2 regions of the Virgibacillus kekensis genome follow, and region 2 is predicted to be linked to the other one. Evidence: a T-box and tRNA genes for the amino acid it is inferred to sense, from the RefSeq annotation. Region 2 holds a T-box; the other holds one or more tRNA genes.

Region 1 (3,413 bases), on a different contig from region 2:
TTGCGATAATGGTACCTGCGAGAAGCGGACCAATCATACCACCGAGTGACTGCAGAACACCGAGAAAGCCATTGAAAAAATCCCTCGACTCCGGTTCCGTTATTTCGAAGGTCAGTACATTAAATGCCAGCCAGTAAAATCCATATCCGATTCCCAAAAGACTACCCAACATGAAATTATAGGTAGATGCATCCTCAGCAATAATTAGCACACTTAAAAAAAATAGAGATAAGAATATTACCCCTAAACGAAGAACTATAACCCTGTCCACTTTTTTCGCAATTTTTCCAGCAAGAATAAATGTCAGCGGCTGAAATGTAAATATGCCAAGGTTGTACATGGCAATTGTTATATAATCATTTGATTGCTTCCATAAGTATATATTTACAAATGTATTGGATAGAAAAATTCCTAAAGAGTATAATCCACCTATTAATAACAAAAAGATAAGGTCTTTGTTTATATCCACTTTTCCTGCTAAGAACTTTAAGCTTTTTTGCATATCTTCTGCTCCTTTTTATCGTTAATAGTGTGAGCAAATAATAGTTAGATATGCAATATGGTTCCTGAGCACAGAAAAGGCATGGGAATTTATCCCATGCCTTTAATTTAATGATAATTATTTTGCTTCGTTATAGTTTTTGTTAACTTCATCCCAGTTAACAACGTTCCAGAATGCAGAAGCATAATCAGGACGCTTGTTTTGATATTTCAGGTAGTATGCATGCTCCCACACATCCAGCCCTAAAATAGGAGTTTTTCCTTCTGAAAGCGGTGAATCCTGGTTAGGAGTGCTTGTAACTTCAAGTTCGCCGTTATTCACAACAAGCCAAGCCCATCCGGAACCAAAACGCCCTTTTGCAGCTGTTTCGAATTCTTCCTTAAACTTATCGAAGCTGCCAAAAGTATCGTCAATTTTCTTAGCTAGATCGCCTGAAGGCTTTCCGCCACCGTCTGGAGACATCACTTTCCAGAAAAGACTGTGGTTTGCATGACCGCCACCATTGTTGCGGACTGCTGTACGGATATCTTGTGGTACTGAATCCAGATCACTTACAATTTCCTCAATTGACTTGTTCTGAAGATCTGAATGACCTTCCAAAGCACTGTTCAACTTAGTTACATAAGTATTATGATGCTTTGTGTGGTGAATGTTCATGGTCTCTTTATCAATTGTTGGTTCGAGTGCATCGTATGCGTATGGTAGTTCTGGTAATTCAAAGTTTGCCATTTCTAATTTCCTCCCTTAATAATATGGTTATTAAAAGGATTCGAAAATTCACCCTTTAATGAAAGCCTATCAGAGCATTTCTGTACTTGCAAATTATTTGCACGGTATTAAAGGGATTAAGAATGGATGGCCACTATCTAAAGCCCAACTGTTATGGAAACAAAAAAACAAGCATCTGCTTGTTTTTGAAAGATGGCTCCGGACGGAATCGAACCGCCGACACAAGGATTTTCAGTCCTTTGCTCTACCGACTGAGCTACAGAGCCATGAAAAGTAATTTATGGTGTGTTTGTGTTTAATCAAGTCGTCGTACAAAAATATGTATGGAGGAGGTGGAGGGATTCGAACCCCCGCGCGGTTTGACCCGCCTGTCGGTTTTCAAGACCGATCCCTTCAGCCAGACTTGGGTACACCTCCGTGTACAATATGGTGGACCCTGCAGGATTCGAACCTGCGACCGATCGGTTATGAGCCGATAGCTCTGACCAGCTGAGCTAAGGGTCCTTCAATTATGTTATTTTATGGGGCGACCGGTGGGGATCGAACCCACGAATGCCGGAGCCACAATCCGGTGCGTTAACCACTTCGCCACGACCGCCATATTAGTAAATATTTTATAAAATGAAAATTGGTGGCGGCGGAGGGGATCGAACCCCCGACCTCACGGGTATGAACCGTACGCTCTCGCCAGCTGAGCTACACCGCCCTGGCTCCACAGGTAGGAATCGAACCTACGACCGATCGGTTAACAGCCGATTGCTCTACCGCTGAGCTACTGTGGAATAAATTTAAGTATTTATGTTTTGCTTGTCTATGTTGTATTAATCATTTTAGCGACAAGATATAATTTACCATGTCCCACACAATCTGTCAATAACTTTCTTGCATTATTTTCATAGAGTATGGAATGCCTTCTGTACAAGCACCGATAAATACTATAGCATTAAACGCTCATGTTTTCAATCATAATATCTAATCACATAGCAAAAAAAGAGACGCCTAAGCGCCTCTTTCCTTTAATTAATCTCCAAGTACTTCTTCAGCGATGTTAACCGCGTGGTCGCCAATTCGCTCAAGGTTACTGATAATATCAACAAAGACAATACCCGCTGAACCACTGCACAATCCCTCGTTCATTCGAATGATGTGCTTTTTGCGGTATGTCCGTTCCATCTGATCAATTTCATCCTCTTTCTGAACTACAGCCAGCGCTTCTTCACGATCCATGTTATCCAATGCTCCAACCGCCTGCTTAACAGTCATGGTGGTTAGATTAAACATTTCATTTAAGTCATCTTGCGCCTGATCAGTAAGATGAACTTTGTTGGAAACTTTATAATCAACAAGTTCAATGATGTTTTCAAAATGATCACCAATCCGCTCTATATCACGTACAGAGTTCATTAGTGCTGAGTGTTTAGCACTTTCCAATTCTGACATGGATTCACGGGAAATATCAACCAGGTAATCCGTAATGCTGCGGTCCAAGCTGTTCAAAGCTCCCTCAATCTGTGTCGCCATTTCTGAATGCTTCTTGGACTTAGTATTTAAATAGTTATTTGTCTCTTCCAGTCCCTGATGAGCATACTCGCCCATTCGGATTACTTCGGCCTTAGCCTGGTCCAGTGCAAGGGCCGATGACTGCTGAATAAATATTGGATCGAGATGTTTTGGTTTGTATTCGACCGTCGTATCTTCTCCTGGAACCAACTTGGTTACCAGCCATGCAAGTCCCGCAATGAATGGAAACTGAATAAGAGTGTTTAAAAAGTTAAAGCTACCATGTGCCACCGCTATTGTCATTTTTTCATCAAGATTCCACTGTTCTTGTACAAAACCTACATAATCCCTAAAGAATCCTAACAATATTAAAAAGAGGGTTGTACCAATCAGATTGAAAATTACGTGTGTGAATGCAGCGCGTCTTGCTGCTACACTTGCCCCAATCGCCGCGAAAACCGCGGTAATTGTAGTACCGATGTTATCCCCGAACAATACAGGAATTGCTGCCTGAAGTCCAATTGCGCCCTCAGAGTATAATCCCTGAAGAACACCAATTGTAGCACTGGAGCTTTGCACAATTACAGTAAATAAAGTTCCAATTACCACCCCTAGTACTGGATTTTGACTCATGTTAACAGTTAATTCCTGAAATGCTTCCAGACTGCGAAGCGGGTGCATA
Region 2 (3,413 bases):
GGTTTGCCAGCATGAAACGGAAAGTGTTACGGATTTTACGGTATGCTTCGGAAATCTGTTTCAAAATTTCCTGGGAGATCCGTACATCGGCCTGGTAATCAACCGAAGATACCCAAAGACGAAGAATATCGGCACCCAGCTGTTTCTGCACCTTGGAAGGAACCATAACATTACCTAGTGATTTACTCATCTTGCGGCCGTTTCCATCAAGCACAAATCCATGACTGATGATATTCTTATATGGCGCTTTGCCAGTCACTGCAACCGCAGTTGACAGGGATGAGTTAAACCATCCGCGATATTGGTCACTGCCTTCCAGGTAAACATCGGCAGGGCGTTGGTGGTCTTCACGGCCAAGCAGTACTGCTTCATGTGAAGAACCAGAGTCAAACCATACATCCATAATGTCCGTTTCTTTGGTGAACTTTCCGTTAGGACTGTTTTCAGATGTGAATCCTTCAGGGAGAAGCTCTTTAGCATCCCACTCAAACCAGATATTCGATCCATGCTCAGCGAAAAGCTGTGATACATGCTCGATCGTTTCATCCGTAATGATTGGCGTATTATCTTCAGCGTAAAATACCGGAATTGGCACGCCCCATGTTCGCTGCCTGGAAATACACCAATCTTCCCGGTCGCGGACCATGTTATAAAGACGTGTTTCACCCCACGCAGGATACCAGTTAACCCGGTTGATTTCGTCCAGGATGTTCTGACGGAAGTTCTTGATGGATGCAAACCACTGGGACGTCGCACGGAAAATTGTCGGCTTCTTCGTACGCCAATCATGCGGGTACGAGTGAGTAATGAATGACAGTTTCAGCAATGCGCCTGATTCATCCAATTTCTCAGTGATTGACTTGTTTGCCTCATCATAAAATAACCCTTCAAAGCCTGGCGCTTCACTTGTGAATACCCCTTTATCGTCAACTGGTGACAGTGCTTCAAGACCATATTTTTTACCAACGTAGAAGTCATCTTCACCATGACCTGGTGCGGTATGAACACAGCCGGTACCAGCATCTGTCGTAACATGTTCACCAAGCATTACAATTGAATCACGGTCATAAAACGGATGTTTTGTTACTACACGATCAGCATCAGACCCTTTAATCGTTTTGACTACTTCTGGGTTTTCCCATTCCAGTTCATTTGCAACATCTTCAAGCAAATCCTGTGCAACAACAAATTTATCATTATTTGCAGAAACGACAACATACTCCAGATCAGGATGAAGTGAGATACCCAGATTGGCTGGAATTGTCCAAGGGGTTGTTGTCCAGATGACAATTTTCTCACCGCCATCAAGCACATCTTTTCCATCTGTTACCTCGAATCCAACATAAATAGACGGTGAACGCTTATCATGATATTCGATTTCCGCTTCTGCAAGTGCAGATTCAGACGATGGCGACCAATAGACAGGTTTCAAACCTTTATAGATATATCCCTTTTTAGCCATTTCACCGAATACACGGATCTGTGCAGCTTCATAATCCTTGGTTAGCGTGATATAAGGATTATCCCAATCACCGCGCACGCCCAGCTGCTTGAACTGTGTACGCTGATTATCAAGCTGTCCGAGAGCATACTCAGCACACTTCTGTCTGAACTCCGCAATACTCATTTTCTTGCGGTTAACTTTTTTCTTTTTAGTGAGTGCAGTCTCAACAGGCAAACCGTGTGTATCCCACCCAGGAACATATGGCGCATGATAACCGGTCATAGATTTATACCGGGTAATGAAGTCTTTCAGCACTTTATTCAGCGCATGGCCGATATGAAGGTCACCGTTTGCATACGGAGGACCATCATGCAGGATAAATAATGGACGGCCCTTGGTACGCTCCTGTGACTTTTCATACAATTTATTTTCATCCCATTGTTCCTGCCGTTTTGGCTCTTTATTGGGAAGATTGCCACGCATCGGGAAATCCGTCTTAGGCATTAATAACGTTTCTTTATAATCCACAACTTTTCCTCCTAATCGTTCTATAAATTAAAAAAAGCCCTCTGCATCCCACAAAGGGACGAGAAGACTCGCGGTACCACCCTTATAAATCTAAAATAGCCATCTATTTTAAATTCACTCGATATTCGTAACGTGAACAGACGTTCATCCCTACTCAGGTTCGGAATGAATACTCGGGAGTGATTTTCTGAAAGTATCACTGTACCAGGCTTCCACCTACCCTGGCTCGCTGAACAGCTGACTCTTTCATACTGGTCTCCGTCATTGTAGTTTACATTTTATTTTCATTTTCTGTGTAATGAATTATATGTAAAATTCCAGATAACGTCAAGGCTTAAGCCTCTTTATCGGCCGCTACTTCCAGTTCGCTGCCGAAATCCGCGTCAAACAATTCTTCCCAGTCATCGGTTCCAATCATTTCAAGCTGCGCTTCCACAAGCATTTTCAGTCTTGTCCGGAACACTTTAGCCTGCTTTTTCAGTTCCTCTACATCCATTTCGATGCGTCGTGACTTGTTTAGCGCCTCGTTGATGATCCGGTCAGCGTTCTTTTCCGCTTCCTTAATAATTAGCTTAGATTCTTTTGATGCATTTCCCTTTACCTCATCCGCAGTTTCCTGGGCAATCAGAATTGACTTATTCAGTGTCGTTTCAATATTGGTAAAGTGTCCAAGCTTCTCATTCAGAGTTTCGACCTTTTCCTGAAGTTCCTTCTTCTCCCGGATTACGATTTCATAATCCTTAATTACCTGATCCAAAAACTCATTGACCTCATCTTCATCATATCCACGAAATCCTCGTGTAAACTCTTTGTTATGAATATCTAGTGGTGTTAATGGCACACAGGTCACCTCCTCAAAATTTATCCAGAAAAAATAATAAACGCAATAATTCCTATATTACGTTTTGATTCGACATAAAAAGTAAAATTCCTGCTTAGAATTAAAATTATTTTAAAACAGCAGTTGTTATTCTGCATTTATCTTTCTTGGTCGTCCCATTTATACTTACCAACTTACTGCGACCCTTGCCACGCATTGAAAGAATGTCACCTTCTTCAAGCTGGAACTTAGGATCATCCACTACCCGAAAATTAACCTTGACCAGTCCCTTGGTCACATATTCAGTGGCGTCCTTACGAGATAATGAATATATCGTTTTTAATACGGCATCCAGTCGAAGTGACGAAACAGTCTGGTCAGTTTCCAGCCATTTCTTCTCCGTTTCGATCAGCATGGAGAGAGGCTTTTCCTCCAGTTTAATTTTGGCATTTTTGATTGATGTTAGGTTTGCCAGTACGTATGGTGTAATTTCGTCGGCTGCAACAATTTGAATAATTCCGTTTCCCGCGAATATATCCCCAAGCTTTTTTCGCTTAATGCCAAGCGAAAGAAATGCCCCCATAACATCACGGTGCGAAAGAGAAACAAATTTTTCATGAT

The links. A T-box is a leader RNA that pairs with one kind of tRNA and senses whether it is charged. The one in region 2 lies ahead of ileS (isoleucine--tRNA ligase), so its partner is inferred to be a tRNA-Ile.
Region 1: it has a tRNA-Ile gene. The T-box ahead of ileS (isoleucine--tRNA ligase) is inferred to sense a tRNA for this amino acid. The anticodon was not compared.

Annotation. Positions count from the first base shown of each region.
Region 1 covers NZ_JBHSFU010000006.1:107,805-111,217, forward strand. Annotated here, with positions in the region: gene ACFO3D_RS11445 (MFS transporter) at 1-502, opposite strand, end outside; gene ACFO3D_RS11450 (superoxide dismutase) at 620-1,231, opposite strand; tRNA gene ACFO3D_RS11455 (tRNA-Phe) at 1,425-1,497, opposite strand; tRNA gene ACFO3D_RS11460 (tRNA-Ser) at 1,556-1,648, opposite strand; tRNA gene ACFO3D_RS11465 (tRNA-Ile) at 1,659-1,735, opposite strand; tRNA gene ACFO3D_RS11470 (tRNA-His) at 1,754-1,829, opposite strand; tRNA gene ACFO3D_RS11475 (tRNA-Met) at 1,861-1,937, opposite strand; tRNA gene ACFO3D_RS11480 (tRNA-Asn) at 1,939-2,013, opposite strand; gene ACFO3D_RS11485 (Na/Pi cotransporter family protein) at 2,252-3,413, opposite strand, start outside.
Region 2 covers NZ_JBHSFU010000003.1:174,343-177,755, reverse strand. Annotated here, with positions in the region: gene ileS (isoleucine--tRNA ligase) at 1-1,972, opposite strand, end outside; T-box leader at 2,024-2,246, opposite strand; gene ACFO3D_RS02260 (DivIVA domain-containing protein) at 2,307-2,813, opposite strand; gene ACFO3D_RS02255 (YlmH family RNA-binding protein) at 2,920-3,413, opposite strand, start outside.